Regions from separate parts of the Duganella zoogloeoides genome, predicted to be linked through region 1. Evidence: predicted binding sites of a transcription regulator. Region 1 holds the regulator's gene; each other region holds the start of a gene.
What was found. The regulator sigma-54, encoded in region 1, starts transcription at its own class of promoters, with help from an activator protein. The targets are predictions, from matches to a motif close to TGGCANGNAANCTGCTTT.
Positions count from the first base shown of each region.

Region 2: a site for sigma-54 is predicted at 4,238-4,255, ahead of SR858_RS15410 (urease accessory protein UreD). Genes of this name have one in related genera too.
Region 3: a site for sigma-54 is predicted at 2,608-2,625, ahead of SR858_RS01040 (ANTAR domain-containing response regulator). Genes of this name have one in related genera too.
Region 4: a site for sigma-54 is predicted at 2,638-2,655, ahead of SR858_RS02025 (TorF family putative porin). Genes of this name have one in related genera too.

Region 1 covers NZ_CP140152.1:5,434,801-5,442,228, reverse strand. The annotation lists gene SR858_RS23915 (monovalent cation:proton antiporter family protein) at 1-752, opposite strand, end outside; gene SR858_RS23910 (KpsF/GutQ family sugar-phosphate isomerase) at 879-1,877, shown strand; gene lptC (LPS export ABC transporter periplasmic protein LptC) at 1,877-2,479, shown strand; gene lptA (lipopolysaccharide transport periplasmic protein LptA) at 2,489-3,091, shown strand; gene lptB (LPS export ABC transporter ATP-binding protein) at 3,093-3,845, shown strand; gene SR858_RS23890 (RNA polymerase factor sigma-54) at 3,849-5,333, shown strand; gene hpf (ribosome hibernation-promoting factor, HPF/YfiA family) at 5,409-5,768, shown strand; gene SR858_RS23880 (alginate lyase family protein) at 5,829-6,791, shown strand; gene SR858_RS23875 (enoyl-CoA hydratase/isomerase family protein) at 6,788-7,428, shown strand, end outside.
Region 2 covers NZ_CP140152.1:3,490,382-3,497,809, forward strand. The annotation lists gene SR858_RS15385 (urease accessory protein UreF) at 1-239, opposite strand, end outside; gene ureE (urease accessory protein UreE) at 334-843, opposite strand; gene ureC (urease subunit alpha) at 853-2,559, opposite strand; gene SR858_RS15400 (urease subunit beta) at 2,580-2,906, opposite strand; gene SR858_RS15405 (urease subunit gamma) at 2,921-3,223, opposite strand; gene SR858_RS15410 (urease accessory protein UreD) at 3,262-4,206, opposite strand; gene SR858_RS15415 (TonB-dependent receptor) at 4,492-6,903, shown strand; gene SR858_RS15420 (LacI family DNA-binding transcriptional regulator) at 6,932-7,428, shown strand, end outside.
Region 3 covers NZ_CP140152.1:220,395-227,822, forward strand. The annotation lists gene SR858_RS01025 (ABC transporter substrate-binding protein) at 1-661, shown strand, start outside; gene SR858_RS01030 (ABC transporter ATP-binding protein) at 663-1,631, shown strand; gene SR858_RS01035 (ABC transporter permease) at 1,631-2,503, shown strand; gene SR858_RS01040 (ANTAR domain-containing response regulator) at 2,661-3,290, shown strand; gene SR858_RS01045 (CmpA/NrtA family ABC transporter substrate-binding protein) at 3,564-4,847, shown strand; gene ntrB (nitrate ABC transporter permease) at 4,887-5,789, shown strand; gene SR858_RS01055 (ABC transporter ATP-binding protein) at 5,801-6,607, shown strand; gene SR858_RS01060 (methyl-accepting chemotaxis protein) at 6,607-7,275, shown strand; gene cobA (uroporphyrinogen-III C-methyltransferase) at 7,287-7,428, shown strand, end outside.
Region 4 covers NZ_CP140152.1:447,723-455,150, forward strand. The annotation lists gene SR858_RS02010 (glycoside hydrolase family 2 TIM barrel-domain containing protein) at 1-472, shown strand, start outside; gene SR858_RS02015 (glycoside hydrolase family 43 protein) at 469-2,118, shown strand; gene SR858_RS02020 (accessory factor UbiK family protein) at 2,159-2,458, opposite strand; gene SR858_RS02025 (TorF family putative porin) at 2,753-3,523, shown strand; gene SR858_RS02030 (P-II family nitrogen regulator) at 3,535-3,873, shown strand; gene SR858_RS02035 (ammonium transporter) at 3,884-5,416, shown strand; gene gshA (glutamate--cysteine ligase) at 5,596-6,897, shown strand; gene gshB (glutathione synthase) at 6,941-7,428, shown strand, end outside.

The DNA of each region.
Region 1 (7,428 bases):
CCGAGCGCCAGCGACAGCCCGGCCTGTTCGGTGATCCATGCCGCGCCCAGCGTGATCAGGAGCAGGTTGAGCATGAACAGTTCCTGCGAGCGGCGCTTGACCACGATGGTAAACCAGCCGCGCATCAGGCGGTGGCCGACGAACAGCAGCAGGGTCAATACGATCACGGCCTTGACACCGGCCCAGGCCAGGGTTTCCGCCAGCGCGTCCGGGCGCTGGCCCAGCGACGGGATCATGATCAGCAGCGGCACCACGGCCAGATCCTGGAACAGCAAAATGCCGATGATCTTGCGGCCATGCTCGCTCTCGAGCTCGAGCCGCTCGGTCAGCATCTTGACCACGATGGCGGTGGACGACATGGCCAGCGCGCCGCCGAGTGCAAACGCGCCTTGCCAGCTGATCTGCAAATGGGCCGGTAGCTGGCTGGCGATGAGCCAGCCGAACAGCAAGGTGGCAATGATGGTAAACGCCACCTGCGCCAGCCCGAGGCCGAACACGATGCCGCGCATCGCCAGCAGCTTGGGCAGCGAGAATTCGAGCCCGATCGAGAACATCAGGAATACCACGCCGAACTCGGCCAGGCCGTGGGTGGCTTCGCTTTCCATGGCCCAGCCGAGCGCGTGGGGGCCGATCAGGATGCCGACGGCCAGGTAGCCGAGCATGGGCGGCAAATGCATCATGCGGAAGGCCACCACGCCCAGCACGGCGCTGCCTAACAACACCAGGGTCAGTTCGAGCGGGGAAAACGTCATGTTGCCGTAGCCGTCAGTTTTTTATTCAGTGGTTTCGCCCCACGCAGGCACAATGTTTCGACTGGCAAGTTTTTTGCTTTCTTAATTCGGCTATACTTGGGTATGAGTGTAACCCATGAAAAAACAATGCTGAAAGCTTTTGACGCAAAAATGGCGGCGCATGCGCTGCGGCTCGCCCGTGAAACGTTGCAAAACGAGGCTGCTGCCATTACTGCGCTGGAGCTGCGCCTGGGTGACGACCATACCGTCGTCAAAGCGATTGAACTGTTGTTTAATTGCAAGGGCAGGGTGGTGGTGTCCGGTATCGGCAAGTCCGGCCACATCGCTCGCAAGATGGCAGCCACGTTCGCCTCCACCGGCACCCCCGCCATGTTCGTACATCCGGCCGAGGCTGCGCACGGCGACCTCGGCATGGTTACTGCTGACGACGCTTTCATTGCCATTTCGTACTCGGGCGAAAGTACCGAGCTGATGACCATCCTGCCGGTGGTCAAGCGCATGGGCAGCAAGGTCATTGCCATCACCGGTAAACCAGGCTCCAGCCTGGCCAGCATCGCCGACGTCCACCTCAATGTAGCGGTGGCCAAGGAAGCGTGCCCGATGAACCTGGCGCCCACCACGTCCACCACCGTCACGCTGGCGCTGGGCGACGCGCTGGCAGTGGCCTTGCTCGATCTGCGCGGTTTCAGGGAAGAAGATTTTGCCCGGTCGCATCCGGGCGGGGCGCTGGGCCGGCGCCTGCTCACCCACGTGCGCGACGTCATGCGCAGCGGCGCCGATGTGCCCAAGGTGCGTGCCGACGTCAAGCTCACCGACGCGCTGCTTGAAATGACCAAAAAAGGCATGGGCATGACCGCCGTGGTCGATGCCGAGGACAGACCGATCGGCGTATTTACCGACGGCGACCTGCGCCGCATGATCGACAAGGTGCAGGACTTCACCCAGGTCCTGATCCGCGACGTCATGCACGCCAACCCGCGCAGCATCGCGCCGGAACAGCTGGCGGTCGATGCGGTCGCAATCATGGAACAGTTCCGCATCAACCAAGTGCTGGTGGCCGACGCCGATGGCAAGCTGGTCGGCGCGCTGCACATCCACGACCTCACACGCGCCAAGGTGATCTGATGCCTAACGTACGTAAAAGAACCGCCCACCGCTGGTCGCTCACCTGGATGGTCGTCATCGGCGTATTCGTGGCCGTCGGTACCGGCTGGATGGTGCAGTTGATTAACGAATCGAACCAGGATACGGCGCAGGACAAGTTCCGCAACGAGCCCGATTACATCATCGACCGGTTCAGCGTGGTGCGCATGACCAAGGACGGCAAGCCGGCCTATATCATTTCCGGCGACAAGCTCACCCACCTGCCGGCCGAAGAAGCGTCCGACATCATCAAGCCCTATATCAACACCTTGTCGGCCGAGCATCCGCCAATGACGGTGCGCGGCGACACCGCCCGCGTCGATCAGGACAACTCGCGCGTCAAGCTCGACGGCAACGTCAGCGTGGTACGCCCGGCCAGTGGCAAAAGCCAGGCCATGAGCCTGACCACGTCCACGCTCACCGTGTTCCCGGACGAGCAACGGATGGAAACCGTCGCACCGGTCGAACTGCACCTGGGCAAGACGGTGGCCACGGGTGTCGGCATGACCGCCAACAACGCAACGCTGCAAACCCAATTGGGCGGACGCGGCAAGATCACCGTGCCGCCGCATGCGGCACGCTAAAGGAAGATTATGAGAGCAATCACCAAGCACACCTTCTGGTCGGCAGCACTGCTGCTGGCGGCACTGACCATTCCGGCGCGCGCCGAAAAAGCCGACTCCAACAAGCCGATCGAAGTGTCGTTCGACCAGGCCGACTCCGATGACGTCAAGCAGATCAAGACCTTCACCGGCAATGTCATCCTCACGCGCGGCACCATCCGCATGACCTCGCCGAAGGCGGTGGTCACGCAAGACCCCGAGGGCTACCAGTTCGTGGTGCTCACCGGCACGCCCGGCGTGCAGGCCACGTTCCGCCAGAAACTCGACGGCGAGACCGACAAGTGGGTGGAAGGCCAGGCCGACCGCATCGAATACGACGACAAGACCGAGCTGGTCAAGCTGATCTCCAAGGGCCGCATCAAGCAGCTCGAGTCGGGCAAGGTCACCAGCCAGGTCGATGGCGAGTTCATATCCTACGACAGCCGCCGCGAAGTGTTCGCGGTGAAGAACAGCAGCAGCGGCGAGAGCAAACCGGGCGCCGGCCGCGGCACCATGGTGATCCAGCCATCGTCCAAGCGCCCGCCGATCGCGCCGGCGCAGCCGGTGCCGGCCACCCAGCCTGCGGGGAAATGACATGGAACCAAGTTGCGGTAGCACCCTGATCGTTCGCGGCCTGCAGAAAAGCTATGGCAAGCGCCAGGTCGTTCACGACGTGTCCCTGCAAGTCGATTGCGGCGAAGTGGTGGGTTTGCTCGGCCCCAACGGCGCCGGCAAGACCACGTCGTTCTACATGATCGTCGGCCTGGTACCGTCGGACGCCGGCACCATCGATATCGGCGGCGTCGACGTCTCGTCGCTGCCGATCCACCGCCGCGCCTCGCTCGGCCTGTCGTACCTGCCGCAGGAAGCGTCGGTGTTCCGCAAACTGACGGTGGAAGAAAATATTCGCGCTGTCCTCGAAATCCAGAAAGTGGACGGCAAGCCTTTATCCAAGGCTGACATTACTGAACGGCTCAATACCCTGCTGGCCGATTTGCAAATCGAGAAGCTGCGCGAGAACCCCGCGCTCTCGCTCTCCGGCGGCGAACGCCGCCGGGTGGAGATCGCCCGTGCGCTGGCCACCAACCCGCGCTTCGTGCTGCTCGACGAACCATTCGCCGGGGTCGACCCGATTGCCGTGATCGAGATCCAGCGCATCGTGCGCTTTCTCAAGGAGCGGCAAATCGGCGTCCTCATTACCGATCACAATGTGCGCGAGACGCTGGGCATCTGCGACCGCGCATATATCATCAACCAGGGCTCGGTGCTGGCTTCGGGCCGTCCGGACGACATCATCGCCGACGAGTCGGTCCGCCGCGTCTACCTGGGTGAACACTTCCGAATGTAATCCATGAAACAGTCGTTGCAACTGCGGACCTCGCAGCATCTCGCGCTGACGCCCCAACTGCAGCAATCGATCCGCTTGCTGCAGCTCTCCACGCTGGAGCTGCACCAGGAACTCGAACAACTCCTGACCGACAATCCCTTGCTCGAGCGGTTAGACGACCCGCTCGACCATTCGCTGCGGCTGTTGTCCGACGGCGCCATCAGCCAGCAGGCGCCGTCCGGCGAAGCGCCGTCCGAATCGGGCCCGCAGGAAGCGGCGCCCGCCGGCGAGGCCGACGCCTACGAAGGCCCCGCCGCCGATACCGAAAGTACCACCGCCGAAGCGGACATGGACTGGAGCGACGCCGGCCGCAGCAAGGCGCCCGACGACGAAGACGCGCGTCCGCAAATCGAAGCGCACCACTGCACCCTGCGCGAACACCTGATGGAGCAGATGCGGGTGACCGTGCTCGAGCTGCGCGACCGCGCGCTGGTCGAGCTGATCATCGACGCGCTCGACGAAAACGGCTACCTCGAAGAAGCGCTCGACGAGATCCACGCGCGCCTGCCGGAGGAACTGGAAGTCGAACTCGACGAGCTGCAAACGGCATTGTCGCTGCTGCAAAGTTTCGACCCGGCCGGCGTGGGGGCGCGCAATGCGGCCGAGTGCCTGGCGCTGCAAATCAAGCGCTTGCCCGGCATCGCGCTGGTGACGCGACGGATGGCCGTGGCCATCGTCGAAAAGCACCTGACGTGGTTTGCCCAGCGCGATTTCAACAAGCTGAAAAAAGCGCTGCTGTGCGACGACGAAGACTTGCGCGAAGTACAGACCGTGATCCGCCAGTGCAATCCGCACCCCGGTGCGGCGTTCGCGTCCGACGTGTCGGACTACGTGGTGCCGGACGTGATCGTGAAAAAATCGCGCACCGGCTGGCAGGTCAGCCTGAACAACGACGTCATGCCGCGCCTGCGCGTAAACGCCATGTACGCCAACCTGCTCAAGCAGAAGAAGGGCGAGGGAGGCGAGGGCGCCATGGGCGCGCAGCTGCAGGAAGCGAAGTGGCTGATCAAGAATATGCGCCAGCGGTTCGACACCATCCTGCGCGTGGCGCAAGCGATAGTAGAACGACAAAAGAACTTTTTCTCGCACGGCGCCGTTGCCATGCGCCCCCTTGTGCTTCGCGAAATTGCTGATACACTGGGTTTACACGAGAGCACCATTTCTCGGGTAACAACTCAGAAATACATGCTGACGCCGCACGGCATGTTTGAGCTGAAATATTTTTTTGGTAGCCACGTCGCCACCGAAGCGGGAGGTGAAGCCAGTTCGACGGCGATACGGGCACTGATCGTGCAACTGACAGGAGCTGAAGACCCTAAAAATCCTTTATCCGACAGTAAGATTGCGGACATGCTGGGAGAACAGGGCATGGTGATTGCGCGACGCACTGTTGCCAAATATCGCGAAGCCCTCAAAATCCCTCCAGTCAGTCTCCGCAAGTCTTTGTAGTGCACTGGTTCCTGCTTACTCGGCAACAATGGGTAAAGCACGAACCGTCAGCGACATTTATCTTTAGGAGTGTGTATGAATCTCACCATCAGTGGACATCATCTCGAAGTGACCGCCGCCATTCGTGAATACGTGCAGAGCAAGCTCGAACGCGTGACACGGCACTTTGATCAAGTGATTGATATTGCTGTCATTCTGACCGTAGATAACCTTAAAGAGAAAACCAAGCGCCAAAAGGCTGAAATCAATCTGCGCCTGTCCGGTAAAACGGTCTACGTGGAAAGCCTGTCGCAAGACCTGTACGCTGCGATCGACACCCTGATCGACAAGCTGGACCGCCAGGTCATGAAGTACAAAGGCAAAGTCCAACAGCACGGCCACGATGCGATCAAGCATCTCCCGGATAACTTCGAACCAGCTGCCGCCGCCCTTTAACAACGGCGCGACACACCAACTAAGGGCGCACAAGGCGCCCTTTCTTGTTTTTGGAGCTACATGAAAATTGTTTATCTGGTTTATACCGTTCTCCTTTCCGCCTCCGCTGCTTCCGCCGTCGCCGCCACCTGCCAGCCGGCGCCGGCCGCCGTCATCGACATCGACGCCAACAGCTACTACAACGACGCCAACCATTCCGTGATCGACCCGGCGCGGCGCGCCAAAAACATCGCCAGCACCGAGCCGGTCGAACAATTCTTGTCTGGCGTCGCCCGCAACGCCAGCCGCTACCAGGCCAACGGCAAGCCGCAAGACGCCGCCTGCGCCTTGAACTGGCTGGACAGCTGGGCCGGCCAGCAGGCCATGCTGGGCAAGATGTCGAGCGAACAGGCGTATTTCGTGCGCAAGTGGACCCTGGGCGGACTGGCGCTCAGCTATGCGCGCGTGCAGGCAGCCGCCATGCCCGCGCAAAAGCAAGCGATCGAGGCGTGGCTGTCCACGCTGGCCGACGCCACGCTGGTCCACGCCGACACCCGCAAGGGCAAGCGCAACAACCATTACTACTGGGAAGGGCTGGCAGTGACTGCCGTCGGCGCCGTCACCCACGACCAGCGTCTATTAACTTGGGGCCACGGCGTGTTCGACAACGCCATGGCCCAGGTGGCACCCGACGGCGCGCTGCCGGCCGAGATGGCGCGCGGCGCCAAGGCGCTGCACTACCACGCGTTTGCTGCCGCGCCGCTGACCATGATGGCGTCCATCCTCGACCTGCAGTCGCCGATGCTGGACCGGTTGGTGACATTTACGCTGGCCGCCGCGCGCAATCCTTCGGCCATGAACCAGGCGACCGGTTTCAAGCAGGAAGCGGTGAATGACATGCCGTTTGCCGTGATCTACGCGCGCCACATGGGGCACCCGCCAGCAGCCGCTGCAAAATTCCAGGCCCGCCTCGGCGGCGATTTAACCTTGCCCAACCCGCTAGAACATTTTCCGTCGTCGAACAAATCCACAGGACAGCCATGAGCGAACACGTATTAACTGCCGTCAGTGACGGCACCGGCGTCATCACGCTCGATCGTCCGCGCGCGCTCAACTCGCTGTCGCTCGACATGGTGCGCGCCATCACGCACACCCTGCTGGCCTGGCGCGACGATGACGCCGTGCAGGCGGTGGTCGTGCGCAGCAGCAGCGACAAGGCGTTTTGCGCCGGCGGCGACATCCGCTTCTTCCACGACCTGGGCCGCGCCACGCCGCAGCAGGGCAGCGCGCTGGTCGAGGATTTCTTCACCGAGGAATATGCGCTCAACCACCTGGTCCACCATTACCCGAAACCGTTTATTGCGCTGATGGACGGCGTGGTGATGGGCGGCGGCATGGGCGTGGCGCAGGCCGGCCCTCACAGCCGCACACGCATCGTGACCGACCGCACCAGGATGGCGATGCCGGAGACCAATATCGGCCTGTTCCCGGACGTGGGCGCCAGCTATTTCCTGTCCCGCTTGCCGGGACGGCTGGGACTGTACCTGGGTATCACCGGCGCCACCATCGGCGCGGCCGATGCGCTGTATGCGGGACTGGCCGACCATTACGTGCCGGCGGCCAATTTAACGGCGCTGGGAGCGGTTTTGAATGCGGGTGGCGGTGCTGGCCTGCCGGCGGC
Region 2 (7,428 bases), 1.9 Mb from region 1:
TCGTCCACGGCCTGCCAGTCGCGGTTGGTCCACGCCTGCATCAGGCGCCAGGCGACCGGCGCTTCCCATTGCGCCACGACTTCGTGCAGGTGGCGCAAAATCCAGGCGCGCGCCGTGGGCGCGTTGTGCACGGTGCCGTTTTCCAGCGCGGCCTCCAGGCCTTGCGAGTAACTGTAAGCGCCGATGGGCAACGCAGGGCTGGCGAATTGCAGCAGGTTGAGCAGTGCAGAGGCTTGCATTATTTAGCCACCGTCAGACCCGTTATCCTCGCGAACGCGGGGATCCATGCGGAGCCGGAATGCACGCCGATGCGGGATGATGGATTTGGTGCTTTCAATTGGAATCACCGGGCCGGTGTATCTTCTGCCGCACCGGGATCGGCGCCAGCGGATGGTTGTCGTGGTGATGGCCATGGCCGCCGCCATACGCGCCCGACTCCGGCTCGAACGCAGCCGATTCTTCCACCACCACCGCGCCCAGCCCCGCCAGCATTTCCTTCAATACCGCATCGGCGCGGATGCGCAGGAAGCCGTCGCCAACCTGCGCCTGGGTGTGGCGGTTACCGAGGTGGAAGGCGCAGCGCAGCAGCGTGTGGGCGTCGGCGCACGTCACCTTGTAGGTGGGCTCCGCCGCCGCCACCACGGCGATCACGCGCCGGTCTTCGCCGGTGAGCAGGTCGCCGTCGCGCAGCACGGTGCCGCGCGTGGTGAAGACTGCCACGTCTTCACCGTTGTCGAGGGTGGCGCGCAGGCGGCATTTTTCGCGCAGTTCGTAGGGCAGTACCAGCCGCGCGGCGATGGGGCCAGCTTCGGCCGCTGAAATCTTGGTGTGAAAGGTGAACATGTGGTTTGCTTAGAACAGGAAGTAACGCTGCGCCATCGGCAGCACGCTGGCCGCTTCGCACACCAGCAGCTCGCCATTGGCGCGCACTTCGTAGGTTTCGGGGTTGACGTCCATCCTGGGCGCCAGGTCGTTGTGGATCATGTCGGACTTGCGCAGCGCGCGCATGTTCTTCGCCACGATCAGCGTTTTATTGAGCTTGAGCCGCTCGCCAATGCCGTCGTCGTACGCCGACTGCGAGACAAACGTAAACGACTTTTTCAGGCCGCCGCCAAAGGCGCCGAACATCATCCGGTAGTGCACCGGCTGCGGCGTGGGGATCGACGCGTTCGGGTCGCCCATCGGCGCGGCCGCGATCATGCCGCCCTTGATGATGGTGGACGGCTTGACGCCGAAGAACGCCGGCTTCCACAGCACCAGGTCGGCGATCTTGCCCACTTCGACCGAGCCCACCGCATGCGCAATGCCGTGCGTGATGGCCGGGTTGATCGTGTACTTGGCGATGTAGCGCTTGACGCGGAAGTTGTCGTTGTTCGACGAATCCTGCGGCAGCGGACCGCGCTGCACCTTCATCTTGTGCGCGGTTTGCCAGGTGCGCAGCACCACTTCGCCCACGCGGCCCATGGCCTGCGAATCGGACGACATCATCGAGATGGCGCCGATGTCGTGCAGGATGTCTTCGGCGGCGATGGTTTCGCGGCGGATGCGCGATTCGGCAAACGCCACGTCTTCCACGATGGCGGGATCGAGGTGGTGGCACACCATCAGCATGTCCAGGTGTTCGTCGAGCGTGTTGACGGTAAACGGCCGGGTGGGATTGGTGGACGATGGCAGCACGTTCGATTCGCCCACGGCCGCGATGATGTCCGGTGCATGGCCGCCGCCCGCTCCTTCGGTGTGGAAGGTGTGGATGGTGCGGTCCTTGAACGCGGCGATGGTGTCGGCCAGGTAGCCGCCTTCGTTGAGGGTGTCGCTGTGGATGGCTACCTGCACATCCATGTCGTCGGCGACAGTGAGGCAGTTGTCGATGGCGGCCGGGGTGCTGCCCCAGTCCTCGTGCAGTTTCAGGCCGATGGCGCCGGCCCGCACCTGTTCTTCCAGCGGCGCGGGCAGGCTCACATTGCCCTTGCCGAGGAAGCCGAGGTTCATGGGAAAGGCATCGGCCGCCTGCAGCATCGAGTGCAAATGCCACGGGCCCGGGGTGCAGGTGGTGGCCGAGGTGCCGGCCGAGGGACCGGTGCCGCCGCCGATCATCGTGGTCACGCCGCTCGTCAAGGCTTCCTCGATCTGCTGCGGGCAGATGAAGTGGATGTGGGTGTCCACCCCGCCAGCGGTGACGATCTTGCCTTCGCCGGCGATGATCTCGGTGGCGGCGGCGATGATCATCGTGACGCCGGGCTGGATGTCCGGGTTGCCGGCCTTGCCGATGGCGGCGATCATGCCGTCGCGCAGGCCGATGTCGGCCTTGACGATGCCCCAGTGGTCGATGATGACGGCGTTGGTGATCACGGTATCCATCACCAGCGGGTCGGTGCGGCAGCGCTGCGACTGGCCCATGCCGTCGCGGATCACTTTGCCCCCGCCAAATTTCACTTCTTCGCCGTAGATGGCGTAATCATGTTCGATTTCGATAAACAGTTCGGTGTCGGCCAAACGGATGCGGTCACCAACGGTGGGACCGAACATCTCCGAATAAGCGCGGCGCGAGATTGTAGCCATGTCTGCCTTTAGCTGAGTTTTTATTCTTTGGGGGGATTCGGGTCCAGCTTGCCCATGACTTTGCCGCTGAAGCCATAGACTTCCATGTCGCCCGACAGCGTGACCAGTTCCACCGTGCGTTGCTGGCCCGGCTCGAACCGGACCGCAGTGCCGGCGGCGATGTTGAGGCGCTTGCCGTAAGCCTTCCAGCGCTCGAACTTGAGCTCCGTGTTCACTTCAAAAAAGTGGAAGTGCGAGCCGATCTGCACCGGGCGGTCGCCCTGGTTGGTCACCACCACCGTGGCGGTCTCGCGGCCTTCGTTGAGACCGATCTCGCCTTCCTTGAGTCGATATTCACCGGGAATCATTGCGATCTCCTCGTTCAGGGTATGGGATTGTGGACGGTGACAAGCTTGCTGCCGTCGGGGAAAGTGGCTTCGACCTGGATGTCCGGGATCATCTCGGGGATGCCATCCATGACATCCTTGCGCGACAGGATGGTCTGCCCCTCGGACATCAGCTGCGCCACGGTCTTGCCGTCGCGCGCGCCTTCCATGATGGCGCAAGTGATCAACGCCACCGCTTCCGGATAATTGAGCTTCAATCCGCGCGCCAGGCGGCGCTCGGCCACGATGCCGGCGGTGAAGATCAGCAGTTTGTCTTTTTCTCTGGGTGTCAGTTCCATGTGCTTCCAGTCATATTCGTATTCTGTTCGTCGGCGGTTCAGGTTTGCCAGATGCGCGGCGTGACCGCTTCGCGCTCCAGCAATTGCGGGCGCACGCGGCGCCACACCGCCAGCATCAGGCGGCGCGCGGTCTCGCTGTCGTCGCCCAGGTGGCGCGCCACGAGCACGCCCCTGGTATGGGTAACGCCGAACACATGCCCACCGTTGACCACAGCGCCGGCCGAGCCGTGGGCCGCAGCGTTTGCCGCACCGTTGGCAGCAGTAACGGCCGCACCGTCCGCCGCAATGTCGGCGCGGATATCGGCCAGCAGCTGGTTCATCTGCGCCGCCGGCAGCGCCTTGCCCGCCGCGATCAGGGTGGCGCACACGGTGCGCCCGCCCAGCGCCAGCGGGCTGTCGAGCCGCCCGCCCAGCATGGCGCCCTGCTCCCACCACAGCAGCTTGCCCTCGCGCCGGATGGTGCTGCGCTGGGTAATGGTGCCGGTGTTGAACACTTCGCCCGAGCCGCGCCGGCCCATGCACAGGATCTCGCAGCCGATGTAGGTGGCCCCAGGCGCCAGCTCCACGTGCTGGTCGAGGATGACGTCGGCCGTGTCGAAGAAAATCGTCTCCTGCGGCAGCCATTCCAGCGCGGCGTGCTGGTTCACATGCAGGTGCACGGTCTGGCGCGAGCGCTTGCCGTTGGCCTGGTACCACTTGGCCGCGCCGGGCGTGGTAATGCAGGCATGGGCGTGGTCGCCCACGCCGATGTCGATGGCCAGCTGGTCGCCGCCCACCACGCCGCCCGGCGGATGGACCACGATGGCGTGGCAGACTTTTTCATCTTCCGGGTACAGCGCCTTTTGCACGCGCAGCGGGCCGTGGTGGCGGTTGTTGAACAGGCGCGTGGTGCCGCCGTCGTCCGCGAAACCGAGCGTGAGACCGGCCTGCCAGGCGGCGGCTTGGCGGGCAGTATGGTCGCTCGGTGAGGTGCAATCTGGCATGGCGCAATCGTTGATAAATAATGTCGTGTCGTATGCAAGCTGCGTGCCAGCCTGCCAAGATTATTCATAGCGGTTTTAGAAACATCACGCACCGTAAAGGTGCATTTGCACCAATGTAGCGCAATTCTCACGCCCGCAAATAAATGTTGACATCGAAATCGATTCCTATATCCTGACTAAATCGTTGCACTAAATCGATTTAGTAAGGCTCAGACCGGACAGATCGCCTCATTAGTGTATCGATGCAGTAGAGGCCCACTATAAAAACCACAACGGAGACAACCGATGGTCACAACACATTCCGGCAGCCAGCTGCCGCGCTATCCCAACATGAAGCCCATGGCTGCAGCCCTGGCGCTGCTGCAAATGTCGTCGCTGGCCCAGGCCCAGGAGGCCGCCCAGACCGGCGCACCGCAACTGGAACAGGTAATCGTCTCGGCCAACCGCCGCATCGAAAAGCTCGAAGACGTGCCGCAATCGATCTCGGTGCTGACCGGCGAAACGCTGGAGCGCAACAACGTGCGCGAGTTCGACGACATCGTCAACCTCTCCCCTGCCCTGACCATTTCCACCGGCACCCAGGTGGGCACCAACAGCATCAATATGCGCGGCATCGGCACCACGTCCAACAATATCGGCATCGAGGGCGACGTGGCCGTCATCGTCGACGACATGCCGTACGCCCAGGCGCAGCAGGCGTTCCGCGACCAGTCGGATGTCGCGCGGGTGGAAGTGCTCAAGGGTCCGCAAAGCACCATGTTCGGCAAGAGCGCGATTGCCGGCGCGGTCGTGATCACGACCAAGCCCATCGGCGCGGGGCCGATGAAGGGCAAGCTGTCGCTGTTTCGCAGCAGCGACGACGAATACCGCGTGCAGACGTCCGTGAGCGGGCGCATGTCCGACACCGTCGGTGTGCGGGTATTCGCCAGCAAGACCAATTTCCCGGGCCTGCTCTACAACCTCACCACCGACAGCATGCAGAACGGCTCCGGCGGCAAGACTTTCTTCGCCAAGGTGCAGTGGCAGGTCACGCCGGACCTCGACGTGCAGCTCGCGCCGCGCTACGACCACGCGCTGCGCACCGGGAACACCGCTGCCATCAACTCGATCGGGCCGGGCGTGGGCTACCTGTACAACAAGAACTACAAGGCGCTGTCGAACACCGAGGTGCTGCGCGGGATTAACGTCTCGCAGTTCAACACCACCATCCGCAACGACTCGCCCACCGGGCTGGAAGCGACCGATCGCGGCATCGGCGTGCGCGTGAACTACCTGTTCCCCGACAGTTCACCGATGGCCGGCCACGCGCTGACGTCGATCACGTCGGTGGACAACAACAAGTCCAACGACTTCCGCGACAACGACAATATCGACCTGGTGTCCACGTTCTACCAGCTCGACCACTTCGGCAAACCGTCGGGCATCAACGAGTCGCCCGAGATCAACGGCACCATGGACACCAAGATGACCAGCCAGGAGTTCCGCCTGACGTCGCCGGACAGCGGCAATTTCCGCTACCTGGCCGGCCTGTGGATCGCCCGCACCAGCATCGACCGCACCTACCGGCGCGGCAATCCGTTCGTCAAGGAGACCAGCTGGACCAACTACGAGACGTCGTCGTCGGTGCTCAACCGCGCGCTGTACTTCAACGGCAGCTGGGACTTCATCCCGAAACACACGTTCACCGGCGGCGTGCGGCTCACGCGCGAATCGAACGACTACATGTTCCACACCATCGACAGCCTGCTGTCGTCGGCGCCGAACAACGTGCACACGGGCGAGAACTACTACAACGCGCCCAAGCACCACGAGAACTACGTGACCGGCAAACTCGGTTACGGCTACAAGCTCACGCCCAACACCATGGTGTACGGCACCGCATCGACCGGCACCAAGGGCGTGGCATACGACATGACCAGCGGCGCCAACAACGTCAACGTGTTCAAGCGCCTGCCGCTGGCGCCCGAGGAAGCCACCAGCTACGAAGCCGGCTTCAAGGCCAACCTGTGGAACAACCGCGCCACGCTCAACCTGGCCGTGTTCAAGACCCGATTCCGCGACTATCAAACGTCGGCCACCGAGCGCTTCTCGGACGGCAGCCAGGCCAGCGTGTTGTACAGCATTCCGAAGATCCAGACCCAGGGTTTCGAGGCCGACGCCACTGCGCTGATCACGCGCGAATTCCTGTTGTCGGCCAACCTGGCCTTCACCCGCGCCACGGTGGTGAACTGGCGCCAGGGTCCGTGCTACAGCGGCGCCAAGGACTGCACCGTGCCGAACGAACTGGTGCCGGGCGCGTTCCTGCGCGACGCCAGCGGCGGCCTGATGCCCAACTCGCCCAAGTGGAAAACCAACCTGGGCGGCGAGTACACGCTGCCGATCAAAAGCTTCAAGACCGCGATCAACGCCAACGTGCGCGCGCAGTCCAAAGTGCAGGGCGCGATCAGCCAGGACCCGAGCCTGAAACGGCCCGGCCATGCTATCGTTGACCTGGGCGCCTCGATCGCCGGCCGCGGTGGAAAATACAAGCTGTCGGTCGGTGTAAAAAACCTGTTCGACCACCACTACTCGGTGGGCAACGGCGGCACCTTCCTGAACTTCAAGCAGACGTCGGGCCCCGACATTCGCTCGTATGGCTGGCAACCTGCGCGCGACGCATTCCGCTATTACACCGCCCGGCTGGACGTCAATTTCTGACCAGCCGCTTACCAGAATCAAGGACACCATGAGCGAACCTAAAATTCAGGATGTGGCACGCCTGGCGGGGGTTTCCCCGTCGAGCATCTCGAATTTCCTCAACAACCGCATGGGGCAAATGCGGCCGGATACGCAAGCGAAGATCCAGCAGGCCATCGAGCAGCTGGGCTACCGGCCCAACAACGCCGCCCGCCAGCTCAAAACCGGCGTGGCGTCGATGGTCGGCCTGCTGGTGCCGTCGCTGGCCAACCAGTTCTTCGGCGCGCTGGCTTGCGCGGTGGAGGCGGCGGCCGCCCGCCACCACTGCCACGTGATGACCTTCAGTACCTTCCGCGATCCCGAGCGCGAACGCGCCGTGATGGCCGACCTGCTGGCGTATGGCGTCAAGGGCATCATCACCGGCTCGGCCCTGAGCGACACCGAACATCTGGAAGCGGTGACGTCGCGCTGCCCGGTGGTGGCGTTCGACATCAAGCGCGGCGACGAATCGCACCAGCGCATCGCCACCGTCTCGATGGACAACGC
Region 3 (7,428 bases), 1.1 Mb from region 1:
TCCGTACTACCTGGTGAGCACCAATCCCAAGGTCAAAACCATCGCCGACTTTACCGAGAAGGACCGCATCGCGCTGCCTGCGGTTACCGTGTCGGTGCAGTCGCGCATCCTGCAATACGCGGCGGCCAAGCAATGGGGCGAGAAGGAATTCGCGCGGCTCGACAAGTTTACCCAAACCCTGCCGCACCCGGATGCCGCCGCCGCGTTGATCGCGGGCGGCACCGAGATCAACGCCCACTTCGGCAACCCGCCGTTCCAGGAGCAGGAACTGGCCGGCAATCCGAATGCCCACATCGTGCTCAATTCCTACGACGTGCTGGGCGGCCCCAGCTCGGCCACCGTGTTGTACGCCACCGAAAAATTCCGCAACGAGAATCCGAAAACCTACCGGGCCTTTACCGCCGCGCTGGCCGAAGCCGCGCAGTACGCGAGCACCAATCCGGAAGGCGCGACCGATGCGTTCCTGCGCGTGACCAAGAGCAAGATCGACCGCGCGCTGGTGCTGAAAGTGTTTAAGAATCCGGAAGTGAAATTCAGCGTGGAGCCGCAAAACACCCTGGGCCTGGCGCAGTTCCTGTACCGCGTGGGCGCGATCAAGAAGCAGCCGGCCAGCTGGCGCGACTACTTCTTCGAAGACCCCGTGATTACCAAGGGTGGCTGACATGGCGTTCCAGATCGTTCGCGCCGCACCACCGCCGGCGCCACTGCTGCGGGCGGAAAATGTCAGCCTCGAATACGGCGCCGTGTGCGCCACCCACGAGGTGAGCTTCGATGTGTATCGCGGCGACCGCTTCGTGCTGCTGGGGCCTTCGGGCTGCGGCAAGTCGTCGCTGTTGAAGGCGGCGGCCGGCTTCATCAAGCCAGCCGGCGGCGCCATCAGCATCGACGGCCGTGAAGTGACCGGGCCGGGACCGGACCGCATGGTGGTGTTCCAGGAATTCGACCAGCTGCCGCCGTGGAAAACAGTGCGCGAAAACGTGATGTTCCCGCTGTTGATGACAAAACGTCTGAACCGCCACCAGGCCGAAGAACGCGCGCGGCACTGGATCGCCAAGGTGGGCCTGGCCGGTTTCGAGAACGCCCATCCGCACACGCTGTCGGGCGGCATGAAGCAGCGGGTGGCCATCGCCCGCGCGCTGGCGATGCAGCCCGATATCCTGCTGATGGACGAACCGTTTGCCGCGCTCGACGCGCTCACGCGGCGCAATATGCAGGAAGAGCTGGGGCGGCTGTGGGAAGAGCTGCGCTTTACGCTGCTGTTTGTCACGCACTCGATCGAGGAGGCGCTGGTGGTCGGTAACCGCATCCTGCTGCTGTCGCCGCACCCGGGGCAGGTAAGAGCGGAGTTGAACAGCCACCAGTTCGGGCTGGCCAGCGCGGGCAGCGTGGAGTTCCAGGCGGCGACGCAGCGTATTCACGGTTTATTGTTTGGCGGGGTGGAGGATGCATCAGGCGCGCCCGAAGCCGCCACCATCAATACCAGCCCCGTCATTTCCAACGTCATCCTCGCGCACGCGGGGATCCATGCTGAGTATCCCATCACGCGGTCTATGGATCCCCGCCTTCGCGAGGATGACGGGGCGGGGGCGCGGGCCGATGGGAACGTATCCCGGATTGCGGAGAAAGCCTGATGAGCCTTAGTCTCGAACCCCCGATCCGCCAGGAGTACGAATATACCCCCGCCGCCGCCACACTGCGCATCGCCCCCGGCCCTGCGCCATTGGTGCGCCGCCTGCGCCAGCAAACCTGGCTGCGCAAGACGTTGATCCTCGCCGCACTGGCCGTGCTGTGGGAGGCCATCGCGCGCTGGCAGCACAATGACCTGCTGCTGCCGAGCTTCCTGCAAACGGCCAGCGCCTTTTTTGACGGCATCGCCAGCGGTGAACTGCTCGACCGTATCCGCACGTCGCTGGCCGTGCTGGTCCAGGGTTACGCCGCCGGCGTACTGGCCGCCTTCGTACTGACCGCGCTGGCCGCGTCCACCCGCGTGGGCCGCGACCTGCTCGAAACGCTGACGTCGATGTTCAACCCGCTGCCGGCGATTGCCTTGCTGCCGCTGGCGCTGCTGTGGTTCGGCCTGGGCAAGGGCAGCCTGATCTTCGTGATCGTGCACGCGGTACTGTGGCCGCTGGCGCTGGGCGCATACGCCGGCTTCCAGAGCGTGCCCGAAACGCTGCGCATGGCCGGCCGCAATTACGGCTTGAGCGGGCTGCGGCTGGTACTGCACATCCTGGTGCCGGCAGCGCTGCCATCGATACTGTCGGGCCTGAAGATCGGCTGGGCGTTTGCCTGGCGCACCCTGATCGCGGCCGAACTGGTCTTCGGCACCACGTCGGGGCAGGGCGGCCTGGGCTGGTACATCTTCCAGAACCGCAACGAGCTGTATACCGACAAGGTGTTTGCCGGCCTGGCTGCCGTGATCCTGATCGGGCTGCTGATCGAAAACGCCGTGTTCCGGCCGCTCGAACGCATCACGGTGCTGCGCTGGGGAATGCAGCGCTAGGGTGGGAATGAGGTACCCGGTGGCATTAAATCGACAGAAGCCCCGATAAACTGGCAAAAATTTGGTGTTGTGCCTTAGAATCTGCGCATGCACATCAAAACGACTGGTTTGGTTCTTGCTTGCCTTACAGCCCAGGACCAACCCGCTGCCACCTCCCATGACCACGCGTAACCTGCGCATTGTTGTCGTCAACGCCCTCATCCATCCCGGGAGCGAGGACGACGAGGCCATGCACGCCCAGGTCGAACGGGCGCGGATACTGCGGCTTGGGCTGCTCGAGGCCGGTTACGACATCGTTGCCTCGCTGCCGCCGGACATGTATTTGCCCGACCGCATAGCCCAGTTACAGCCGGACATGATCATCGTCGATGCCGAGTCCGATGCGCGCGACGTGCTCGAGCACATCGTCATCGCCACCCGCGACGAGCGCCGCCCCATCGTGATGTTTACCGAAAGTGAAGACACGGCCAGCATGGAAGCGGCCGTCGCGGCCGGCGTGTCGGCGTACATCGTGGCCGGACTGCAGAGCGACCGCATCAAGCCGGTGCTCAACGTGGCGTTGGCGCGGTTCAAGCGCGAGCAGAAACTGCTCGACGAACTGTCCGACACCAAGAGCAAGCTGGCCGAGCGCAAGATCATCGAGCGCGCCAAGGGGCTCTTGATGGAGCGCCAACATTTCAGCGAAGAGCAGGCGTACCAGAAGCTGCGCAGCATGGCCATGAGCAAGAACCTCAAGCTCTCGGAAGTCGCGCAGCGTATTCTGGATGTCGAAGACCTGCTCGGATAATCTTTATTTTGTTTTTCGCGTCCAAAATGAGGCGCGTGCTCACCAACGGTGCGCGGGTGCGGTGCATTGTCGTCAATTCCCTTACCTTCCCCCTGTGACAGCCCGCTGGCACAGACATTGCATAGTCTTAAACCAAGCGCAACGCTGCGCTGCTGAACCTCGCCAACGGCGGTGAGGGTCACAAGACAACGACGTCTACCATCACGCGAATGCGTTCGCGGGGGTAGGCGTTTTTTTTGGTCCAACGGTTTTGCTGACTACTAAGGGAACGCCATGAAAGAAACACCAAATATCGCCGACAACGCCTTGCCACCGACCCCGGCCGACGTTAATGTCACGCGCAGGAAAATCATTCATGGCGCAAGTCTGGTCGCAGGAGGAAGCATGTTGGGTTTGGCAACTGGTGGTGTGTGGGCGGCAGGTTCCGATAAACCGGAGAAGGAAGAAGTCAAGATCGGCTTTATTCCACTGACCGACTGCGCGTCGGTGGTGATGGCGTCGGTGCTGGGGTTCGACAAGAAGTATGGCGTCAAGTTCGTGCTGAGCAAGGAGGCCTCGTGGGCCGGCGTGCGCGACAAGCTGTCCAATGGCGACCTCGATGCCGCCCACGTGCTGTACGGCCTGCTGTACGGCGTACAGATGGGCATTGGTGGACAGAAGAAGGACATGGCGGTGCTGATGGGCCTGAACAACAATGGCCAGGCCATCACGCTGTCGAAAAAGCTGGCCGACAAGGGCGCCGTCGATGGCGCCAGCTTGGCCAAGCTGATGCGCACTGACAAGCGCGAGTACACGTTCGCCCAGACCTTCCCGACCGGCACCCACGCCATGTGGCTGTACTACTGGATGGCCGCCAACGGCATCAACCCGATGAAGGACGCCAAAGTGATCACGGTGCCGCCGCCGCAGATGGTGGCCAATATGCGCGTCGGTAATATGGACGGCTTCTGCGTGGGCGAACCGTGGAACCACCGCGCCATCATGGACGGCATCGGCATCACCGCCACCACCACCCAGGACATCTGGAAGGACCACCCGGAAAAAGTGCTGGGCTCCACCCTGGAATTCGCCAAAAAATATCCGAACACCTGCCGCGCCATGATGGCCGCCATCCTGGATGCGGGTAAATGGATCGACGCATCGCTGGCCAACAAGAACAAGATGGCCGAAGTGATCGCCGACAAGTCGTATGTCAACACCAGCAAGGACGCGATCGACCAGCGCATCCTGGGCCGCTACCAGAATGGCCTGGGCAAGACCTGGGACGACGCCAATCACATGAAGTTCTACAACGACGGCCTGGTGAACTTCCCTTACCTGTCGGACGGCATGTGGTTCATGACCCAGCACCGCCGCTGGGGCCTGCTCAAGGACGACCCGGACTACCTGGCCGTGGCCAAGTCGGTCAACCAGATCGACCTGTACAAGGATGCGGCGGCGATGACCAAGACACCGGTGCCGAAAAGCCCGCTGCGCACGTCCAAGCTGGTGGATGGCGCAGTGTGGGATGGCTCGAACCCGAAGGCGTTTGCCGCCTCGTTCAAGATCCGCGCTTAAGTTGCAGTAGTCCGATTCATCGTCCTTTGAAGGAAAGCCATGAACGCCATGCTCCAACCCGACAGCGCCAAGCCGCTCGATACCGAAGTCCTCGAAGCTGGAAAGCCGGCGCGCCGCCCGCGCCGCGCGCTGGCCGCCAATTCCAGCGCGCGCGTGCGCCAGCAGCTTTCGGCCACCGCCATGAAAATCGTCGCGCCATTGGTGGGCGCCGCCTTGCTGGTGCTGATCTGGCAGCTGATCACCATCAAGAACGCCACCTTCCCGACGCCGCTGGTGACATTCCACGAAGCGGTCAAAATGTTCTCCGATCCGTTCTATCGCAACAGCCCGAATGACCAGGGCATAGGCTGGAACCTGCTGGCGTCCTTGCAGCGGGTGGCGGTGGGCTTCGGCCTGGCTGCGCTGGTCGGCATCCCGCTCGGCTTCGTGATCGGCCGCGTGAAGTTTGTCAGCGCCATGTTCAGCCCCATTATCAGCTTGCTGAAACCGGTGTCGCCGCTGGCCTGGCTGCCGATTGGTCTGCTGGTGTTCCAGTCGGCCAACCCCGCTGCGATCTGGTCGATCTTCATCTGCTCGATCTGGCCGATGATCATCAACACCGCCGTCGGCGTGCAGCGCGTGCCGCAGGACTATATGAACGTGGCGCGCGTACTGAACCTGTCGGAGTGGAAGATCCTGACCAAGATCTTGCTGCCATCGGCGTTGCCGTATGTGCTGACCGGCGTGCGCCTGTCGATCGGCACCGCGTGGCTGGTGATCGTCGCGGCCGAAATGCTGACCGGCGGCGTGGGCATCGGCTTCTGGGTATGGGACGAGTGGAACAATTTGAATGTCCCGCACATCATCATCGCCATCGTGGCCATCGGCTTCGTGGGCCTGCTGCTGGAACAAGCCCTGATGGCGCTGGCCCGAGCTTTCACCTACGAACAAGTGTCGAACTAAGGAGCATGGCCATGGACGAATCGAAATTCATCGACATCGAGGGCGTGGAGATGGTCTTCCACACCAGGAAGGGTGTATTCCACGCGCTGCGCGAGATCGACCTCACCGTCGCCAAGGGCGAGTTCATCACCCTGATCGGCCACTCGGGCTGCGGCAAATCGACGCTGCTCAACCTGATCGCCGGGTTGACCCGCCCCACCGACGGCGTGCTGCTGTGCGCCAACCGCGAGATCGCCGGGCCGTCGCCCGAGCGCTCGGTGGTGTTTCAGAACCACTCGCTGCTGCCGTGGCTTACCTGTTACGAGAACATCCACCTGGGCGTGGAACGCGTGTTCGGCAAGACCGATTCGAAAGCGCAGCTGCGCGAGCGCACCATGGCGGCGCTGGCGCTGGTCGGTTTGACAGCCGCCGAAACCAAGCGCCCCAACGAAATCTCGGGCGGCATGAAGCAGCGCGTGGGCATCGCCCGGGCGCTGGCGATGGAACCGAAAGTACTGCTGATGGACGAACCGTTCGGCGCGCTCGACGCGTTGACCCGGGCCCACCTGCAGGACGAGCTGCTCAAGATCGTCGCGGCCACCAAGTCCACCGTGGTGATGGTGACCCACGACGTCGATGAGGCGGTGCTGCTGTCGGACCGCATCGTCATGCTGACCAACGGCCCGGCCGCCACCATCGGCGAGATCGTCGAGGTGCAGCTGGACCGTCCGCGCGACCGCGTGGCGCTGGCGCAGGATGCGCGCTACATGGCATATCGCACCGCCGTGCTGGAGTTCCTGTACCGCAAACAGGCGCATCCGGCCAAGGACGCGGCCTGATGGACATGAACACCCGCCACCTGGAAAGCGAGGCCAAGGCGCTGTCGGGCGAAGTGTTCGGGGCCATGATCAACCTGTCGGGCCGGCGCCGCTTCACGTCGCAGCGCATCGTGCTGTACGCGGTGCTGGCGTCGCAGGGGCAGGAGGGAGCCGAGACCATCGCCCGCGAGGCGCTGGCCCTGTTCCGGGGCGCCCACAAGGCGCTGCTGGCGGACGCCGACGGCTTGCCAGGCGTGTTCTGCGCCGAACTGCGCGAAGCGTACTTCGGCAAGCTGGCCGGCGACCGCGAGATCGTCGCCTTTGCCGAGCAGGCCGACCGCACGCTGGCGGCCATCGCCAGCCCGCACGGCAAGGGCGCGGCCGACGGGCTGCTGGCCGAACTGGTGCGCCTGACCACGCCCACGCTGGCGATCCTCAACCAGATCACCAGCGTCTATGAGGAACAGGCGAAATTGCACGCGCGGCTGATGAAAAAGCAGCTGCGCGGCGTGATCACCGATATCGAGAAGATCAACAAGCAGGCGCGCATGGTGGCTTTCAATGCGCGCGTGGTGGCGGCGCGCGCGGGCCAGGCCGGGCGCGAGTTTGCGGTGGTGGCGGGCGTGCTGTCCGGGATCACCGATGAAATCGACCAGATGGTCAATACCGCGCTGGCCGCGGCAGCTTGAAGGGACTACCGATGAATACCCAAGGCAGTGTCACCCTGGTGGGCGCCGGACCCGGCGACCCGGAACTGTTGACCATCAAGGCCGTGCGCGCCATCGAGCGCGCCGACGTGCTGCTGATCGACGACCTGGTCAACCCGCAGGTGCTCGACTACG
Region 4 (7,428 bases), 1.3 Mb from region 1:
CGACAACACGCTCGACACCATCGCATGGTACGGCCGCGGACCGCAGGAATCGTATGCCGACCGTGCCACCGGCTACGCCATCGGCCGCTACACCGGCAAGGTGGCGGACCAGTACCATGGCTATAGCCGTCCGCAGGAAAGCGGCAACAAGACCGGCGTGCGCTGGCTGTCTCTGTTCAACTCCCAGGGCAGCGGCATCACCGTCAAGGGTACCGCGCCGTTGTCGGTCAACGCGCTGGCGTTTCCGTACGAAGACCTGTACCTGCGCCCGCGCGGTGCCTGGAAAAGCTCGGAGATCGCGCCGCACGGCGCCGGCTCGCTGCTGATCGACCTGGCCCAGAGCGGCGTGGGCGGCGACACCGGCTGGAACCTCACCGGCCGCGCCCACGTCAAGTACCGCATCAAGCTTGAACCGGCCAGCTACAGCTTTACCATCGCGCCGCTTGCTGCCAAACCGCAGGAAACAAAATGAAAATAATGAAAACCGCCGTCGCGCTGGCGCTGGTGTGCAGCGCGCCGTGGACGACTGCTCAAACTCCCGCACAACCGGGCGGCCCGTGGGTAGCCGACCTCGGCAACGGACGCTACCAGAACCCGATCCTGTACGCCGACTATTCCGATCCCGACGCCATCCGCGTCGGCACCACGTTCTACATGACCGCGTCGAGCTTCAGCAACGCGCCGGGACTGCCGCTGCTGCAATCGACCGACATGGTCAACTGGGAACTGGTGGGCCATGCGCTGCCCAAGCTGGTGCCGGCGCAGGCATTCGCCACGCCGCAGCCGGGCAAGGGCGTGTGGGCGCCGTCGCTGCGCCATCACGCCGGCAAATTCTGGATCTTTTATCCCGATCCCGATTTCGGCGTGTACGTGATCACCGCCACCAGCTTTGCCGGACCGTGGAGCGAGCCACACCTGCTGTTGGCCGGCAAAGGCATCATCGATCCGTCGCCGCTGTGGGACGACGACGGCAAGGCGTACCTGGTGCACGCGTGGGCCAAGAGCCGTGCCGGTTTCAACAACATCCTGACCTTGCGCGAGATGGATCCCGAGGCGCGTACGCTGCTCGACCAGCGCGGTAAAGACATCATCGACGGCAACAAGCTCGGTGGCTACACCACGCTCGAAGGCCCGAAGTTTTACAAGAAAGACGGCTACTACTATATCTTCGCGCCGGCCGGTGGCGTGGAACACGGCTGGCAGTCGGTATTCCGCTCGCGTACCATCGCCGGGCCGTACCAGGACCGCATCGTGATGGCGCAGGGCGGCTCCACCACCAACGGCCCGCACCAGGGCGCGTGGGTCGATGATCTGAAAGGGCGCGCCTGGTTCTATCACTTCCAGGACAAGCGCGCGTATGGCCGCATCGTCCATTTGCAGCCGATGCGCTGGCACGACGGCTGGCCGGTGATCGGCGAGGACAAGGCCGGCAAGGGCACGGGAGAGCCGGTACTGATGCACGACAAGCCGGCCGGCAAGGACAGCGGCATCAAGGCGCCACCGGCGGGCGACGAATTCAATGCCGCCAAATTGGGGCAGCAATGGCAGTGGAACGCCAACGAGGCGCCGGGCTGGTATGAACTCAACGCCAAGCAGGGCAGTTTGCGATTGCACGCGCAGGCGGCGCCGGTGGGTGGCAGCGTGCGCGACGTGCCTTCGGTGCTGACGCAAAAATTCCCGGCGCCGGCCTTCACGGTCGATACCCGTATCGCCGTGCAGGGCGACCTGAGCCGCGCGGGCCTGGTGGTGCTGGGGATTCAATACGCGTGGATCGGCGTGCAGCAGGGCAAAAATGGCAGGGAGCTGGTGCTGGCCACCTGCGCAGAACCTGCTGCCGCCTGCAAGGAGCAGGTGCAAGTGCTAAGGCCGCTGGACCAGGGCGCGGACAAACATGCGGATAAACAAGCGCTCTACCTGCGGGCGCAAGTGAGCGACGGCGCGGTGGTGCGCTTCTCTTACAGTATGGACGGCAAGCAGTACACGCTGGCGGGGCAGCCGTTCACGGCCAGTGTGGGACGCTGGGTGGGGGCGCAAGTGGGCTTGCTGGCAACGCAGGCGCCGGGAGCCAGCGGCGCCCCGGCGTATCTCGATGCCGACTACTTCCGCGTCGGCAAATAATCTCAACAATGCGCCGGCAGATTACCCGCCGGCAGCTTGCTTACAGCACCTCGCCTTTGGCGATCTCCACTTTCGGTTCAGGTGCCACCGCAGCCGGCTGCACCGGTGCGGCTTTCGCCTCGAGCGCCGCCAGGCGCGTTTCCAGGGCTTCCAGCTTGGCGCGGGTTTTGGCCAGCACCTGGGTCTGAATATCGAACTCTTCGCGGGTAACCAGGTCGAGCTTGGAGAAGCCCTGGGTCATCATGGACTTGACGTTCTTCTCGATGTCCTTGGCGGGCGAATTTTCGACGGCCTTGGAGATCTTGTTCTGCAAGTCGTTAAAAAAAGTATTCATATCCATAATATTCCTTGATCTGGTGGCTGGACGGATGCACCATTGAAGTGCGTCCGTGTATCGGTGTGGTGCAAATTCAAACAGCGCGGCCAACTTTCCTTCCAAATTATCACTTTTGTCAGAGCCGGCGCCCTGTCGCCCATGACAAAGCAGGCAACTACTGCTATCTACCAGGCAACGTTAGCTGGCACGCATTCTGCTATAGAAGCCAGGGAATGCTTAACGCTTCGCTTCACAAGGATTTTACCCGCATCGCACCTAGTATCTGTATTCAGTTTCGATAACTACAAGGACAAAATGATGAAGAGCCAAAACAAAAGCCTGACCCGAACCCTGACAGCAGCAGCGTTGACTTTGGCATTCGCCACCATGAGCGCTCAAGCGCAGGCCCAGGAAGCGCAACCCGCTGCCGAGGCCGTACCAGACAACCAGATTACCTATAACGTCGCCGTTGTCAGCGATTACCGTTACCGCGGCATTTCGCAAACCCGTCTGCAACCAGCCGTGCAGGGCGGTGTTGACTATGTCAACAACCCCACCGGTGTATATGTAGGGGCCTGGGCCACCAATATCAAGTGGATCAAGGACGGCGGCGGCGATGCATCGTATGAATTCGACGTCTATGCCGGCAAACGCGGCCAGATCACTGATACCTTTGCCTACGACGTCGGCGCGCTGTACTACGCCTACCCTTCGAACAAGCTGAGCACCAACGCCAACACTTTCGAATTGTACGCCCAGGTGAGCGCCGGTCCGTTCTCGCTCAAATACTCGCACTCGACCAGCAACCTGTTCGGTACCGCCGACAGCAAAAACAGCGGCTACCTCGACGGCCAGTTCAACTACGACGTCTATGACGGCTATGTGCTCAATCTCCATGCCGGCCACCAGAACGTCAAGAACAACGGCCCGGTCAGCTATAGCGACTACAAGGTCGGCGTGACCAAGGACTTCGGCGTGTTCTCGGTGTCGGTTGCCGGCATCAAGACCAATACCGATGCATACGTCGGCCGCAACGGCAAAAACCTCGGTAAATCGGGCGCGGTTGTGACTATTTCCAAAACTTTCTAAGCGAGGCTCTCATGAAAATGATTACCGCCATTATCAAGCCGTTCAAGCTCGATGAAGTCCGCGAAGCCCTGTCGGCGATCAATGTGCAGGGCATCACGGTGACCGAGGTGAAGGGTTTCGGCCGCCAAAAAGGGCACACCGAGCTCTATCGCGGCGCCGAATACGTCGTGGACTTCCTGCCGAAGACCAAGATCGAAGCGGCCGTCGATGACAGCATCGTCGAACAGGCGATCGAAGCGATCGAAGGCGCAGCCCGCACCGGCAAAATCGGTGATGGCAAGATCTTTGTGTACAACCTGGAACAGGTGATCCGCATTCGTACCGGCGAAACCGGCAACGAAGCTCTTTAAGGGGATTTAGATGAAGAAAACTATAACAACGTTGCTAGCTGGGGTATCTCTGCTGTTCGCTCTTGCCGCACCTGTCCATGCGCAAGATGCCAAGCCGGCTGATGCGCCGGTGGCCGCCGCCACCGCCGCTGCACCGGAAGCTGCCGCTGCACCCGCCGCTGCGCCTGCGGCGGCCACCGCCGCCGTGGCTGAAACCGCTCCTGCCGCCGCGCCCACCCCGCAAAAGGGCGACAACGCCTGGATGATGGTGGCCACGCTGCTGGTGATCATGATGACGATTCCTGGCCTGGCCCTGTTCTACGGCGGCCTGGTCCGTTCCAAGAATATGCTGTCGATCCTGATGCAGGTCTTCATGATCTTTGCCGTGATCGTCGTGCTGTGGTGTATCTACGGTTACTCGCTGGCGTTTACCGAAGGCAATGCATTCTTCGGCAACCTGCATGACCGCACCTTCCTCAACAATATCTACGATCCGGTCAAGGGCACCTTCGCCTACGCTGCCACCTTCAGCAAAGGCGTGGTGATTCCGGAGTTCATGTTCGTTGCCTTCCAGGCCACGTTCGCAGCGATTACCTGCGCACTGATCGTCGGTGCATTTGCCGAACGCGCCAAGTTCACCGCCGTCCTGCTGGTCGTGGTGATCTGGTTCACCTTCTCGTACCTGCCTATCGCCCACATGGTCTGGTTCTGGACCGGTCCTGACGCGATCAAGGATGCCGCTACCCTGGCGACCGAAACCGCCAAAGCCGGCTACCTGTTCCAGCACGGCGCGCTCGACACCGCTGGCGGTACCGTGGTGCACATCAACGCCGCTGTGGCCGGCCTGGTCGGTGCTTACGTGATCGGCAAACGCGTCGGCTACGGCCGCGAATCGATGGCGCCGCACTCGGTGACCATGACCATGATCGGCGCTTCGCTGCTGTGGGTCGGCTGGTTCGGTTTCAACGCCGGTTCGCCGCTGGAAGCTGGCGACATCTCGGCCCTGGCCTTCATCAACACCTTGCTGGCCACTGCAGCTGCGACCGTGTCGTGGGTCTTCGCTGAATGGATCTTCAAAGGTAAACCATCGATGTTAGGTGGCGCTTCGGGTGCGGTAGCGGGCCTGGTCGCGATTACCCCGGCTTGCGGCTTCGTCGGTCCAATGGGCGCGCTGATCATGGGTCTGCTCGCTGGCGTGATCTGCCTGTGGGGCGTGAATGGCCTGAAACGCCTGCTGGGCGCCGACGACTCGCTGGACGTGTTCGGCGTGCACGGCGTGGGCGGCATCCTGGGCGCCATCCTGACCGGCGTGTTCGCTGCGCCATCGCTCGGTGGCCAGGGCATCTTCGACTACGTGGCCAACAAGCCATCGGCCGACTACTCGATCAGCGGCCAAGTGCTGATCCAGGCAACCGGCGTGGGCGTGACCATCGTCTGGTCGGCAGTGGTTGCCTTCATCGCCTTCAAGCTGGTTGACATGGTGATCGGTCTGCGCGTGCCGGAAGAAGAGGAACGCGAAGGTCTGGACATCACCACCCACGGCGAGTCCGCCTACCACATGTAATCCGGCATGTAATAACGTTGCAACGTTGTTGAAAAAGCCTCCGCACTTGTGCGGGGGCTTTTTTTTATTTCCGCCTTTAAAATAGGGTTATCGCCCCGATGTAGGTTGTCCACAAGGTAATATTCGGTGTTTCAGCGTGCCTGGAGGGTCGTCCTCCCGCATCATTTAAGGAAGTAAACATGGTTCCCCATCTCGCCACGGCCCTGACCGGCCCGCTCCACGACCTCGAAGAAAAGATCCTGGCCGCCACTCCCGCCATCGAGCGCTGGTTCCGCCTCGAGTGGCAAGAGCACACGCCGCCATTCTATTGCTCGGTCGATATGCGCAACGCCGGCTACAAGCTGGCGCCGGTGGACACCAACCTGTTTCCCGGCGGTTTCAACCACCTGGCGACCGAGATGCTGCCGTTGTCGGTGCAGGCCGCCATGGCCGCGATCGACAAGTATTGTCCCGACGCGCGCAACCTGCTGATGATCCCGGAAATCACCCAGCGCCACCCCACGTACTGGCAAAACGTCGCCCGCCTGATGCAGATTTTCCGCCAGACCGGCTTGCACGTGCGCCTCGGTTCGCTGTCGCCCGAGGTGACGCAGCCCACGCCGATCGCACTGCCGGACGGCAATATGCTGGTGGTGGAACCGCTGGTCCGCTCGGCCAACGGCCGCCGCGTGGGGCTGAAAGACTTCGATCCGTGCACGGTGCTGCTCAATAACGACCTGTCGGCGGGCATCCCCGACATCCTGCAGAATATTCACGAACAAAGCCTGCTGCCGCCGCTGCACGCGGGCTGGGCACTGCGCCGCAAGAGCAACCACCTGAACGCCTACGACGAAGTGGCGAAGAAATTCGGCAAGCTGATCGGTGTGGATCCGTGGATGTTCAACCCGCTGCACGCCAAGTGCGATGCAGTGAATTTCCGCACCGGCGAGGGCTACGAATGCCTGGCCGCCAATGTCGATACGCTGCTCTCGAAGATCAAGAAGAAATACAAAGAGTACGGCATGAAGGAACAAAAGCCGTTCGTGATCATCAAGCCCGACGCCGGCACCTATGGCACCAGCATCCTGACCATCAAGGATTCCAGTGAAATCAAGGACTTGACGCAGGCCCAGCGCGACAAGATGATCGTCATCAAGGATGGCAAGGAAGTGACCGACTTCATCATCCAGGAAGGCGTGCCCACCTTCGAGAGCATCAAGGACGATGTGGCCGAGCCGGTCGTGTACATGATCGACCGCTACGTAGTCGGTGGTTTTTACCGCGTCCATGCCGAAAAAGGCGTCGACCAGAACCTCAATGCGCCCGGCTCGCAGTACGTGCCGCTGGCGTTCGCGCAGCAGCACGCGGTGCCCGATTTGAAGGCCAAACCGGGCACGGCAGCGCCCAACCGGTTCTATGTGTACGGCGTGGTGGCACGGCTGGCGCTGCTGGCGGCGTCGCTGGAGATGGAGCGCACCGACCCCAATCCGGAAGTGTATTGAGAATCTCGGCTAAAATCAGATCTTCACCAAACCGGAAGCATCCATGAAAATCGCTTTTCTCGCAGATCCGTTAGCCACGTTCAAGACTTACAAGGACTCCACCTACGCCATGATGGTCGAGGCCAACCGGCGCGGCCACACCGTGTATGCCTTCGAGCAAAAGGATATGGCAGTGCTGGGCGGTATCGCCACGGCCAAGGCGTCGCAGATCAGCTTTACCGGCGACGCTACCGACTGGTACCGCGCCGCGCCGGCGGTGGAAACCAACCTGGGCGAGTTCGACGCCATCGTCCAGCGCAAGGACCCGCCGTTCGACATGGAATACATCTACGGCACTTACATGCTTGAGCTGGCCGAAGCCCAGGGCGCCAAAGTATTCAACAAGCCGTCGGCCATTCGTGACCACAGCGAAAAGCTGGCGATTGCCCAGTTCCCGCAATACACGTCGCCCACCCTGGTGACGGCCGACGAGGCCCGCATCCGCGCCTTCCAGGCCGAGCATGGCGATATCATCCTGAAGCCGCTCGATGG